DNA from 4 places in the Streptomyces sp. CA-142005 genome. Region 1 is predicted to be linked to each of the others. Evidence: riboswitches for the same ligand, from Rfam matches in the RefSeq annotation. Region 1 holds a riboswitch; each other region holds the start of a gene.
The links. Region 1 has a riboswitch for cyclic di-AMP ahead of ACQPXS_RS28120 (NlpC/P60 family protein). Riboswitches for the same ligand answer to the same signal wherever they lie in the genome.
Positions count from the first base shown of each region.

Region 2: another riboswitch for cyclic di-AMP. It lies ahead of ACQPXS_RS23360 (M23 family metallopeptidase); the one in region 1 lies ahead of ACQPXS_RS28120 (NlpC/P60 family protein).
Region 3: another riboswitch for cyclic di-AMP. It lies ahead of ACQPXS_RS27215 (transglycosylase SLT domain-containing protein); the one in region 1 lies ahead of ACQPXS_RS28120 (NlpC/P60 family protein).
Region 4: another riboswitch for cyclic di-AMP. It lies ahead of ACQPXS_RS20845 (transglycosylase family protein); the one in region 1 lies ahead of ACQPXS_RS28120 (NlpC/P60 family protein).

Region 1 covers NZ_CP192078.1:5,987,280-5,990,479, reverse strand. The annotation lists gene pcrA (DNA helicase PcrA) at 1-886, opposite strand, end outside; cyclic di-AMP (ydaO/yuaA leader) riboswitch at 1,148-1,316, shown strand; gene ACQPXS_RS28120 (NlpC/P60 family protein) at 1,324-2,514, shown strand; gene ACQPXS_RS28115 (tellurite resistance/C4-dicarboxylate transporter family protein) at 2,717-3,200, shown strand, end outside.
Region 2 covers NZ_CP192078.1:4,976,429-4,979,628, forward strand. The annotation lists gene ACQPXS_RS23355 (aldo/keto reductase) at 1-525, opposite strand, end outside; gene ACQPXS_RS23360 (M23 family metallopeptidase) at 597-1,625, opposite strand; cyclic di-AMP (ydaO/yuaA leader) riboswitch at 1,635-1,779, opposite strand; tRNA gene ACQPXS_RS23365 (tRNA-Met) at 2,089-2,162, shown strand; gene ACQPXS_RS23370 (dihydrofolate reductase family protein) at 2,222-3,200, opposite strand, start outside.
Region 3 covers NZ_CP192078.1:5,805,198-5,808,397, forward strand. The annotation lists gene ACQPXS_RS27205 (FAD-dependent oxidoreductase) at 1-14, shown strand, start outside; gene ACQPXS_RS27210 (HAD family hydrolase) at 146-958, shown strand; gene ACQPXS_RS27215 (transglycosylase SLT domain-containing protein) at 1,069-1,560, opposite strand; cyclic di-AMP (ydaO/yuaA leader) riboswitch at 1,565-1,746, opposite strand; gene ACQPXS_RS27220 (polyprenyl synthetase family protein) at 2,335-3,200, shown strand, end outside.
Region 4 covers NZ_CP192078.1:4,447,245-4,450,444, forward strand. The annotation lists gene eno (phosphopyruvate hydratase) at 1-342, opposite strand, end outside; gene ACQPXS_RS20845 (transglycosylase family protein) at 678-1,373, opposite strand; cyclic di-AMP (ydaO/yuaA leader) riboswitch at 1,378-1,550, opposite strand; gene ACQPXS_RS20850 (transglycosylase family protein) at 1,733-2,794, opposite strand; gene ACQPXS_RS20855 (DUF899 family protein) at 3,086-3,200, shown strand, end outside.

The sequences.
Region 1 (3,200 bases):
GCGCGTACTGGGCGTGGTTGGTGTCCTGGTACTCGTCGACCAGGACGTGCCGGAAGCGGCGGCGGTAGTGCTCGGCGACGTCCGGGAAGGCGCGCAGCAGGTTGACCGTCGTCATGATCAGGTCGTCGAAGTCGAGCGCGTTGGCCTCGCGCAGCCGCGACTGGTAGAGCGCGTAGGCCTGGGCGAGGGTCTTCTCGAAGCCGTCGGTGGCCTGGGCGGCGAAGTCCTCCTCGTCGATCAGCTCGTTCTTCAGGTTGCTGATCTTCGCGCTGAACGACTTCGGCGGGAAGCGCTTGGGGTCGAGGTCCAGGTCGCGGCAGACCAGGGCCATCAGGCGCTTGCTGTCGGCGGCGTCGTAGATCGAGAACGACGACGTGAAGCCGAGCTTCTTGGACTCGCGGCGCAGGATGCGCACGCACGCGCTGTGGAAGGTCATCACCCACATCGCGTTCGCGCGCGGGCCGACGAGCTGCTCGACGCGCTCCTTCATCTCGCCCGCGGCCTTGTTGGTGAAGGTGATCGCGAGGATCTGGCCCGGGTGCACGTGCCGCTCGGCGAGCAGGTGGGCGATGCGGTGGGTGAGCACACGGGTCTTGCCGGAGCCGGCGCCGGCCACGATGAGCAGCGGGGAGCCCGCGTGCACGACCGCGGCGCGCTGGTTGTCGTTCAGCCCCGCCAGCAGGGCCGCGGCGTCGAGGGCGGGGCGCGGGGCGCCGTCGCGGTAGTACGCGTCCCGGTCCGGCGGCACGTCGAACTTCCCGCCGAACAGATCGTCCGGAAGCGACTCCGGAGCGTGATCGTCCTCGGGCGGCGGCGGGGGCTCCTCCTCGTGCCCGCGAGGGGCCTGGAGGTCCGCCAGGAAGCTGTCGTCAAAGAGGCTGCTCATCGCTCTACGAGTCTAGGGCGCCCCACCGACAACCGGTCGCCGTCCCCGGAACATGGCGGGCCCGGAACGCAGCCGGTCTTCACCGCCGAGTGGCCCGCGGCCTGCTCACACAGGGGAACCGTCCGATGACATAGGAGCGAAACCCGGCCCAGGTCACGAAAATGTATCGGACATATCACGCACCAACCTTCACAGGAGTCACACGAGTTGGCTAGCGTGCGTCCGGGCCGTACGACCCCTACCGGCGAACCCCGCCGGGCCGCGCGGCCTCCGCCGAGTCCGGCGCGCCGCAGGGCGCCCGGAGCCGGGGACCCACCGACCTTGGGGTGAATCGGCCGGCTCCCACCCGGGACGCCGCCGTAGGGCAACCCTTCCGAACCACCGCCCGAACCCGACAGCTAACCCGGTAGGCGGCCCATTGGAAGGAGTCGCCTCCCTTGGCGTCGCACCGCAAGCCGCGCCCCGGCGGGACCATCGGAACGGGCCTTCGCACCCCCGCCCTCGCCACCGCCGCCCTCACCTCCATGGCCGTGCTCTCGCAGACCGCAGAGGCCGCCCCCCGTACCGATCACGCCAAGCCGAGCCTGGAGGAGGTCGAGAAGAAGGTCGACGATCTCTACCGCCAGGCGGAGTCGGCGACCGAGAAGTACAACGCGGCCAAGGAGCGGACCGGTAAGCAGCGGGGCCGCGTCGACGCCCTGCGCGACGACCTCGCCCGGCGCACCGAACGCCTCAACAAGGCCCGCGAGGAGCTGGGTTCGTTCGCCGCGGCCCAGTACCGCACCGGCGCCGCCGCTCCCGACACGGCCACCTTCCTGCTGGCGAACGACCCGCAGGACTACTTCGACCAGACCCAGCTGATGAACCGGCTGACCTCGCGGGAGAAGCGCGCGGTCGACGACTACATCGGCGAGCAGGCCACGACCATGAAGAAGCGGCGGGAAGCCGCGCAGAGCCTGCAGACGCTGAACGACTCCCAACACGACCTGCAGACCGCCAAGTCCACCGTCCAGAAGAAGCTGGCGTCGGCCCGCGAGCTGCTGTCGCAGCTGAACGCCCAGGAGAAGGCGCGGCTGGCCGCCATCGAGCGGGAGAAGCAGCAGGAGGCGGCGCGCAAGGCGGCCGAGCTGGCGAAGCAGCAGGCGGCCCAGCAGCAGGCAGCGCAGCAGCAGGCCGACTCGTCGTCGTCCTCGTCCACGGGGTCAGGGTCCGGATCGGGCTCGACGGGCTCCGACTCGTCCGGGTCCACCACCACATCCAGCTCGTACGACACGAAGGCCGAGAAGGCGATCGCCTTCGCCCGCGCGCAGATCGGCAAGCCGTACGTGTGGGGCGCGACCGGGCCGGACTCCTACGACTGCTCGGGCCTCACCCAGGCCGCCTGGAAGGCCGCCGGCGTCACGCTTCCGCGCACCACGTACGACCAGGTCGATGCGGGCACCACGGTCTCGCTCGCCGACGCGCGGCCGGGCGACCTGATCTTCTTCTACGACGACATCAGCCACGTCGGCGTCTACATAGGCAACGGCATGATGATCCACGCCCCCAAGCCGGGCGCGTACGTCCGCGAGGAGTCCATCTACTACGGCGGAGAGTCGATCATCCACAGCGTGGTCCGCCCGGGCTGACGGCCTGCCCCGGGCCGGGCGCGCCTCGGCTCTTTCGCGCTCCACGCGGGCGTGCCGGGGAATTGCACGTCCGCGTGGGCGCGCCCTGTCCAGGCGCGGGGCTGCCCGCTCTTCCCGCCTCATACACGCGTACCGGCGTTTTTGCTCATCACGCGCGCGTGCCCTTCCGGGCAGGGCCGCCGCGGCTCCCTAGCATCGGCGCATGCCCGGCATCTCAGGTCTGCGCGTGTGGTGGGCGGGGCGGTCCCCCGCGGCCGGAGCCGCCGTGATGGCGACCGGCATCCTGTCGGTGGGGCTGCACATGACCGGCGACGAGGCGGTCTCCTGGGTGGCGCTGGCGCTGACGTGCGTCGCCTGGGCCGTGCTGGCCGCGGGGTTCGTGCTGCGGCTGGTCGGCGAGCGGGGACGCTGGGCGACCGAGGCGGAGAGCCCGGGCGCGCTCACGTCCGTCGCCGCGACCACGGTGCTCGGCACGCGGATCTCGGCGCTGGGCCGGCAGACCCTGGCCGAGGCGCTCCTGGCGCTCGCGGCGCTGCTCTGGCCGGTGCTGCTGTTCCTGGTCGTACGGCGCTGGAGGCCGCGCATGCCGGGGGCGGTGTTCCTGTGCTGTGTGGCCACAGAGGGGCTCGCCGTCCTGGCCGCCACGCTGGCCACGGCCGAGCGCACGGCATGGCTCGCGCACACCG
Region 2 (3,200 bases), 1.0 Mb from region 1:
GGCGAGGCCCTCGCGGTCGGAGAAGTCGAGCGAGGCCCTCAGGCGCTCGGGGCTGATGTTGGAGGCGGCGATGTGGCGGACCTTGCCCGCCTTCACCAGCTCGTCCAGCGCGCCGATGATCTCCTCGACCGGGACCTCGGGCTTGTCGAAGTGGGTGTAGTAGAGGTCGATGTGGTCGGTGTCCAGGCGGCGCAGGGAGGCGTCCGCGGCGGCCTTGATGTTGGCAGCGGACAGGCCCTGGAACTCGGGGTGCTGGCTGACCTTGGTCGCGATGACGACGCGGTCGCGGTTGCCTCGGGACTTGACCCACTTGCCGATGACCGTCTCGGACTCGCCGCCCTTGTGGCCCTCGATCCAGGCCGAGTAGGAGTCGGCGGTGTCGATGAAGTTGCCGCCGGCGGCCGTGTAGGCGTCCAGGACGGCGAAGGAGGTCTCCTCGTCGGCGGTCCAGCCGAAGACGTTGCCGCCCAGGCAGAGCGGGAAGACCTCGAGGTCGGAGGAACCGAGTGTGCGCAGGGAAGTCATGCTCCACATCAACACCGGCGGCAGATGATCGCATTCCGCCGCCGGTGCAAAGTCCCCCGTACAGACGGCTGTCAGGGGTTGAGGCCCTTGTCGCGCAGCCACGGCGCCGGGTCGACGGCGGTGGCCTGGCCGTTCGGGTGGACCTCCAGGTGGAGGTGGGGGCCGGTGACGTTGCCGGTGGCGCCGACCCGGCCGATGACCTCGCCGGTGGAGACCTTCTGGCCGACGGAGACGTTGATCGAGGACTGGTGGCAGAACCACAGCTCGGTGCCGTCGTCCAGGGTCAGGACGGTGCGGTAGCCGTAGGCGCCGGCCCAGCCCGCCTCGGTGACCGTGCCGCTGTGGATGGCCTTGATGAGCGTGCCGGTCGGGGCGGCGAAGTCGAGGCCGGTGTGGTAGCCGGAGGACCACATCGCGCCGGGCTGCCCGAAGGTGCCGGTGATCGTGTACGAGACGACGGGCAGCTGGTACTGCTTGGCCAGCTCGGCCAGCCGCGCGGCCTCGGCGGCCTTCTTGGCGTCGGCCTCCGCCTTCTCCTTGGCGGCGGCGGCCTTGGCGGCGGCCTCCTTCTCCGCCTTGGCGGCCGCGGCGGCGGCCTGCTGGTCGGCGGCGGCGATCGCGGCGGCGGTGGCCTTGCCGTCGGCCTGGCCCTTCTGCTGCTCGGCCTGGGCCATGATCCGGTTGCGCAGGGCCTCGCCGGCGTTGCCGCTGTCGGCGCTGTCCGTGGTCACGCCCACGTGGCTGAGCCCGGTGGTGGAGGCCTGCGGTGTGTCGGAGGAGCCGCCGTCGAAGATGTGCTCGACGGAGTCCAGGTCCGGCATGGATATGGAGACCGGCGGCTTGCCGGTGTTGGCGCTGGCCATGCCGCCCGCGCCGACCGCGGCGATCACGCCGACGCCGAGGACGGTGGAGCTGCGTGCGAAGCCGCCGCGCTGCTTGGCGACGCGGTGCCGGCCACGGACCGGGGCGACGGAGTCCTCGGTGGGGTTCCACTCCTCCCAGGGCCCCTCCTCGGCGCGGTAGGCGCCGTAGCCGAAGGTCTCCGGCTGGGCTTGCGCGGGCACGAACGGGGCTTCTGGGGCGGGCCGGTTGGACGCCACTCGGGCGTACTCCTTTCCTTCCTCCGCCTACCGGGTTAGCTGACGGGTTCGGAGCAGGAAGGTCTCCTACGCGCGTATACCGGCTGGTATCCGCGCGATTCACCCCAAGATGGTGGTTCCCCGGTTCCCTTGCGGGATTCGACGCGTGCGCACGGAGCCGCCTCTTGTGACGGCTGGGACGACCGCGCTGCGTTATCGAACGTTAATAGACCCGGCAGCCACTTTCCAAGCCGTTCGGCTTGATCATTAACGCTTTCAACGATGGACTTACCGTTCAAGAACACTCCAAACCGGGCGAGTTGGCCACCGCTCAGGAGCGTCCGCGTTTTTGATGGTGACTCAGATGTTATGCGGAGGGCTGTCGTCCGGTCACTGTCGGTGAAGGTGATCACGGGAGTCGTGGAGGGGTGACCGGTGTGCGGCCGATCGGATGACCGCGTGGTGTACAGTAGAGACACAACGACGCGGGGTGGAGCAGCTCGGTAGCTCGCTGGGCTCATAACCCAGAGGTCGCAGGTTCAAATCCTGTCCCCGCTACTGAAGGCTCAGGGCCCGGAATCCTCGGATTCCGGGCCCTGAGCGTTTGCACGGGCGCCTCAGCCCAGCAGATGCCCGTTCGGCGCCTTGGCGGATTCCTCCAGCTCGGGCAGGACGACCACCTCGGCACCCGCCTTGACCAGAATCCCCGTACCGTCGGCCGCCGCCACGAACGTGTCCGGCTCCCGCCAGGCGGTGACCACCCGGCGCACCCCCGCCCGAAGGATCAGCTCGGCGCAGGGCGCGGGCCGCGAGGCACGCCGCGCGCAGGGCTCCAGGCTGCTGTACACCGTGGCGGCAGCCAGTCGCGGATCCGCCGGGTCGATCTTCGCGAGCGCGGCCTCCTCCGCGTGGACCACGGGATCATCCCCCTCCCGGGAGTGGCCGCGAGCCAGCTCCGTACCGTCGGCGGCGACCACCACCGCGCCGACGCTGAACGCCGTCTCCGAGGGCGGACACAGCGCGGCGAGTTCACAGGCGGTGCGCAGCCAGTGCCGGTCGGCGGCGGTGGCGAGGGGACCCGTGCCGGGCGCGGTGGGCTCGTAGCGCATGAGGACGACGTCCTCGATCCGGCGGGTCTCGGTCAGACGCAGCCGGCCGGACTGGTAGCCACCGGGGCCGAACAGGCGGGGCGCGGCGGGGTCGCCGACGAAGAGCGGGGCGAGGACCAGCTGGAGCTCGTCGGCGAGGCCCAGCTGCAGCAGCTGGGTGTGGACCGTGCCGCCGCCCTCGACCATCAGCCGTCCGACCCCGCGCACGTCGTGCAGGTGGGACAGCAGGGCCCGCCAGTCGAGGCCGGGGCCGAGCGGGACGATGTCGGCGGCGCCGCCGAGGCGGCGGGCGGCCCGCTCGGCACCCCGGTCGGTGGTGTAGACGAGCTTGTCGCCGCCGGTGTGCCAGAAGTTTGCGTCGGGGTCGAGGTCGCCGGTGGCGCTGACGGTCACCTTCAGCGGGTACTCCGGCCGGCCCGCCCGGACCCGCGCCGCGCGGCGCTCGGCGGAGTTGACCAGCAACCGCGGGTTGTCGGCGCGGATCGTG
Region 3 (3,200 bases), 180 kb from region 1:
CGGCCCACGGCTGAAGCCGCCGACCGCCCGTGCCGAGTCCCGTCATCAACCTGGAGTCGCAAGGCACCACTTGGGGTGGAACAGCACGTAAGTGCGCAGGACGACAAGGTGAGTCGGTGGGGCCCGGTATCCGTATTCTCTGATCATGGCAGCCTCCCCCACATATGCACTGATCGCCACCGACCTGGACGGAACGCTGCTGCGCGGCGACGACACCGTCTCCGACCGGTCGCTCGCCGCGCTCGCGCGGGTGGCGCGGGCCGGCGCCCGGCACCTGGTGGTGACGGGCCGCCCGGCCCCGCGGGTACGGCAGCTCCTCGCGCACCTCGGCTGCACGGGGCTCGCGGTGTGCGGGCAGGGCGCACAGGTCTACGACGCCGGGACCGGCCGCCTGCTGTGGTCGGTCCGGCTGGACCGGGAGCTGGCCGAGACCGCGCTCGGCAAGATCGAGGCCGAGGTGGGGCAGGTGTACGCGGCCGTGGACCAGGACGGGGTCGACGGGCTCACGCTCATCGAACCCGGCTACCGGATGCCGCACCCCACCCTGCCCGCGGTGCGGGTCGACCGGCGTGACGACCTGTGGTGCGCGCCCATCAGCAAGGTGCTGCTGCGCCATGCCGAGCTGTCCGACGACGAGTTGGCGGCCACGGCGCGCGGCGTGGTGGGCGACCTGGCGACGGTCACCATGTCCGGGCCGGGGACCGTGGAGCTCCAGCCGTCGGGGGTGACCAAGGCGACCGGTCTCGCGCTGGCCGCCGAGCGGCTCGGGATCGCGGCGGAGGAGGCGCTGGCGTTCGGCGACATGCCCAACGACATCCCGATGTTCGACTGGGCGGGGCGCGGGGTCGCCATGGCCGGCGCGCACCCCGAACTGAAGGCGGTGGCCGACGAGATCACTCTGTCGAACGAGGACGACGGAGTCGCCGTCGTCCTCGAAAGACTGTTCCCGACCGACTGACCGGCACATCAGTACACGGCCGCCCCGGAAGGAGCGACGGCCGCCCGGTGTGCCCCTCCGTCAGGTGAGGGCACACCGGGCGGCCGATGCCGTGCCGGTCGGCGGGACCGTCAGTACGCGCTGTGCACGTTGTCGATCGAGCCGTACCGGGCGGCGGCGTAGTTGCAGGCCGCGGTGATGTTCGCGACCGGGTCGTAGGGGTCGAAGGAGGTGCCGGCCACGTGGTACGCCTTGAAGGTCGGGTCGATCACCTGGAGCAGCCCCTTGGACGGGATGCCCTTGGCGGCGTTGGAGTCCCAGAGGTTGATGGCCTTCGGGTTGCCGGAGGACTCCCGGATGATGTTGCGATAGATGCCGTTGTAGGTGCCCGGAATGCCCTTCTGGGCCATGATCGCGAGGGACTCGCGGATCCAGCCGTCGAGGTTGTTCGAGTACCCGGCGGTGGTGGTGGAGGCAGCCTTGGAGGTCGTGCCGGTGGCTGCGGAGGCGCTGGTGGCGCCGATGAGCGAGAGGGTGAGGACGGCGGCGCCGGTGCCGGCGACCGTGAGGGCGCGGACCAGGCGGTTGTTGCGCGGGCGGCGGTGCTTGGCGGCAGCAGACATGGGGAAGTCCTCTCCGTCGCCTGCGAGGTGAGCTGTCGGGTTCGGGCGGGGAGGTGCCCGGCCGCGTCTTCCTGAGAAGGCGTGGCTTCACCCCGAGCCGTTCCGGTGCGACGTGTGCCGACCGGCCCGGCGACTTACCTGGGTCCCCCGCTCCTGCCGTACGAATGAGTTCGTCGATGGGTCACGCGGGCGGCGGCAGGATTCGGCGTCCGCCCGACGGCCCGGAACGTATGCGAGAGCACATGCCGGGAACAAGTACCGGATGCACACTAAGTACTATTTGACCTTTGTCTGTGGCATATGGGGTACTTGATCCTTTGCGGTTGCCAACCCTCAACTCGCCGATGTGACAAGGGTGGAGGTGGCCTGACGGGCTCCTGGGGGTCGCAGGTCGGCCGTGACCCAATTCACGAAATAACAAAGTATTTCAAATCGGACATGGGGGGTTCGGGTGGATCGGGTGGGTGATGGCGCCCGTGGTGGAGCCTGTCGCGGAACCCGTGACGGGCCGTCTGTCGTTGTCTGGGGCGTAGGCATTACTCCGCTCGCCCCCTCGACTCGCGACAAAGCATCTGGATTCCTGTTAAGTCGATAAATGTCCGCTCTTATCACTTGATCAAAAACATACCGGTCGTGATCCGATACCGCCCAGGCTGGACCGGTGGGCGCTATCGGTGATCGAAACAGGACCGGATACGCTGAGTTGAGTGATGGCAGCGACCTATCGACAAACCGTGTAATCGCCAGCAGACACCAGCAGACAGGAGACCCCTCGTGACCGTCGTCGGGCCGTTCGGGCTGAGCGTGCGGGACCAGGCTCTGGAAGCCGATGTCCAGGCCGGATTGGCGGCTGTCGAGGAAGGCTTGCTCGAGGCCACCAAGAGCGAGGTCCCGTTCATCACGGAGGCCGCGCAGCACCTCGTACGAGCCGGCGGGAAGCGGTTCAGGCCGCTGCTCGTGATGCTCGCGGCCCAGTTCGGCGACCCCTACGCGCCGGGCGTCGTGCCCTCGGCCGTGGTCGTGGAGCTGACCCACCTGGCCACGCTGTACCACGACGACGTCATGGACGAGGCGGCCGTACGGCGCGGCGTGGACAGCGCCAACACCCGCTGGGGCAACTCCGTCGCGGTCCTCACCGGCGACTTCCTCTTCGCCCGCGCCTCCCAGATCCTCGCCGACCTCGGCCCCGAGGCGGTCCGGGTGCAGGCCCTCGCCTTCGAGCGGCTGGTCACGGGCCAGATCCTGGAGACCGCCGGCCCCTCCGACGGCCGCGACCCGGTCGAGCACTACCTGGACGTGCTCGGCGGCAAGACGGGCTCGCTGGTGGCGGTGTCGTGCCGGTTCGGCGCGATGATGTCCGGTGCCGACGAGACGGTCGTCGACGTGCTCACCCAGTACGGCGAGCGGCTCGGGGTCGCCTTCCAGCTCGCCGACGACGTCCTGGACATCGCCTCCGACTCGCACGAGTCCGGCAAGACCCCGGGGACCGACCTGCGCGAGGGCATCCCGACGCTGCCCGTGCTCCGGCTGCGCGAACGCGCCGCCCGCCTCGGCCTGGCCGAGGACATCGCGCTGTGCGAGCTGCTCGACTCCGACCTCAGCGACGACGCCCGGCACGCCGAGGCGCTGGCCGCGCTGCG
Region 4 (3,200 bases), 1.5 Mb from region 1:
GAGGATGGCGTTGGCGCCGAGGGAGCCCTTGTTGTCGGTGGCGTCCAGGTCGAACATGGCCTGGTCGATCAGGCGCTGCTCGGTGGCGTCGTAGCCGACCAGCTCCGGGCCGATCTGCTCGATGACGGCGAGGACGGCCTTCTCGACGCCCTTGCCCTGGTAGCGGTTCGGGTCGCCGTCGCGGAGCTCGATGGCCTCGAAGGCGCCGGTGGAGGCGCCGGACGGGACGGCGGCACGACCCGTGCTGCCGTCGTCGAGGCCGACCTCGACCTCGACCGTGGGGTTGCCTCGGGAGTCCAGGATTTCCCGGGCTACGACGACGTCGATGGACGGCACGAGCATCTCCTTCTTGGATGTGACGCTGGAAGTGCGGGGCTGTGTGCCTTACGGCTGTGCCTTGCGACTAGAGCCTAACCGTCCCCGGCGCGTCGGCCACCGACCGACCGTCCCGTGGACAGGAGAGACACGCAGACGGTACCTATTGTTCACCCACGGAACAAAGGGGCCTGCCGGTGAGGCCCTGCTGAAGAGTGGGGAAACGCAAGACCCCGCCCCGGCGCGTACGGGGGAACACGCGCCGGGGCGGGGAGCCCGTGGGGACGGGGGTGGCCCTCACGAGGCCCTCAGCATGCGGGCCGGGGATGTGAGGGCACTGTGAGCCCGTTCGGAGCCAGGCGTCACTTCAGGTGCAGCTGCTGGCCCGGGTAGATGAGGTCGGCGTCCTTGACGATGTCCTTGTTCAGCTGGAACAGCTTCTGCCAGCCGCCGGCCACGTGGTGCTTCTCGGCGATGGCGCTGAGGGTGTCGCCCTTGACGACCTTGTACTCGCCGTCGCCCTTCTCGACCTTCTTGCCGGTCGGGGTGGTGACGGTCTTGCTCGCCGACGGGGCCGTGCGCGTGGTGGAGCGGGTGGCGGCCTGGCCGGTGGAGCGGGTGGCGGTGCTCTTGGTGGTGCTCTTGGTGGTGCTCTTGGCGGCCGCCGGGGCGGAGCCGTTGTACGGCGTGCTCGACAGGCCCGTGCCGCACACCGGCCAGGCGCCCTTGCCCTGGCCCGCGAGGACCTTCTCGGCGACGGCGATCTGCTGCGCCTTGGTGGCGAGGTCGGCACGCGCGGCGTAGGCGGTGCCGCCGTACGCGGCCCAGGTGGAGTTGGTGAACTGCAGGCCACCGTAGAAGCCGTTGCCGGTGTTGATGGACCAGTTGCCGCCCGACTCGCACTGGGCGACCTTGTCCCACTCGGAGGCGGTGGCGGCGGAGGCGTTGCCGGCCGCCATCAGCGGGGCGGCGACGGCGGCGCCGGCGACACCGGCGAGCGTGATGGCGCGGACGGCCTTGGACGGGCGACGGTGCGTGCCCTTGCCGGAGAACAGCATGGATCGATCCCCTCACCGACGCCTGCGAGGTGAGCTGTCGGGTTCGGGCCGGTTGAGTTGCCCGGCCGCGCACTCGTTCATCCGAGGCGCGGCTTCACCCCAAGCCGGACCAGCGTCAACCGCTGGGCCCGGCGCTTACCTTGGGTCCCCCGCTCCTGCCTACGGCGCTTGACGCGACGACTGTTCCCGGGCATCCGCTGGCAGGATTCGGCGTTGCGGCTGCCGGGGCTCGTGGTGACGAGCGGTCCTGACCGTAGACATGCGATCGTCGGATTTTCAAAGACGATCAGGGCTTCTGAGACTCATCCCACACTTTCACCAAACCGGACATCAGCCGCGAAGTGGGGCGTCAATTCCCGCTAGCCGTCGCCGTTTTCGGCATGGACTTCCAGGGTCTGACCGGCGGCGATGTGGTCCGGGTCGGCGCCGATGACCTTCTTGTTGGCGGCGTAGAGCGCATGCCACCCGCCGTCGACGTCAAGGGAGTCGGCGATGGAGGCGAGGGAGTCGCCCTCGCGGACGGTGTAGGTGTCCGATCCGCGGCCGGCGTGGCGGCCGGAAGGCGTGGCGTTCTGACCGTTTGTCACGCTTTCGTCCGCGCTCTCGCCGCGGTGACGTCCGCCACTGCCGAGCGCGCCGGTGTCGACCAGGCTCCAGGAACCGGCACTCTGCTGGTAATTGTCCGGGTTGTCGGCGCTCGGGGTTGCTGTGGGAGAGCTGTCGCCTCCCTGTGAACCTCCGCCGTCGCGCGAGCCGGACTTGTCAGTCTTGTCGGACTTGGGGGTGCTGGTTCCGGTGAAGTCACCGGCGCCGTCCGGGGTTCCGGTGGCGTGGCTGCCCGAGCCCGGGGCCGGTGCGGTGCTCTCGTCCGAGGAGGAGCCGGTGGAGTCCGAGCCGGAGGAGTCCGAGCCGGAGTTGGAGCCGGAAGCGGAGTCCGAGGAGGACGAATCCGACAGACCGGACGAGCCGGAGTGGCCGGCCGAGCCGGACGCGTCACCCGAACCGCCGGAGCCACCGACGCCGGGGTCGACGTCGACCGAACCGGAGTGGGAGGTCAGCCCGGCGGTCAGCGCACACATGGCCCACGGCTTGGTGCCCTGGTCGGCGAGGATCTTCTCGGCGACGGCTATCTGCTGCGAGCGGCTGGCCTGGTCGGCGCTCTCGGCGTACTGCGTGCCGCCGTACTCGTCCCAGTCCTCCTGCGAGATCTGCAGACCGCCGTAGTAGCCGTTTCCGCTGTCCGCGCTCCAGGAGCCGCCGCTCTCGCACTCGGCGACCTTGTCCCACGTGGTGCCGTCGGCCGCGTTGGCGCTCGCGGCGCCGAGCAGCGGGATGGCGATGGCGGAGCCGGTCACCCCGGCCGCGACGAGGAGGGCCGGAGCCTGACGGGGGCGACGGTGACGACCGTTCCCGGAGAGCATGCGGAAGCCTTTCGTGCGACAGCAGGACCGGCGGGCGAAGCAGTGCCTCTCGCCACGCTGATGAGTGAACGTATCGGCAGACGATCACTTGTCACAAGTTCATGCCGCGCAGATCACGTGAAGATCACAGTGTTGAATGTTTGTCATCTCCTGCTGTGCGGCGGCCGATCGTCCCCTCCTGCCCGCTTTGTCACCCGTCGGAACGGCGACGCCTCACGCCCTGCCCGCGGGGCGGCCGCGACCATGGACTCGACATGACCCCCCGGGGGGCTTCCCGTCCAGGAGGACACGATGGCGCGGCACACCCGGCTGCCCGGCGAGTCCGCGGACTACCTCGCCGCACGCGAGGAACTCCGCGACGCCGAGATCGAACTCATGCGCCACCGCGAGAGGGTCGCGGCCCTGC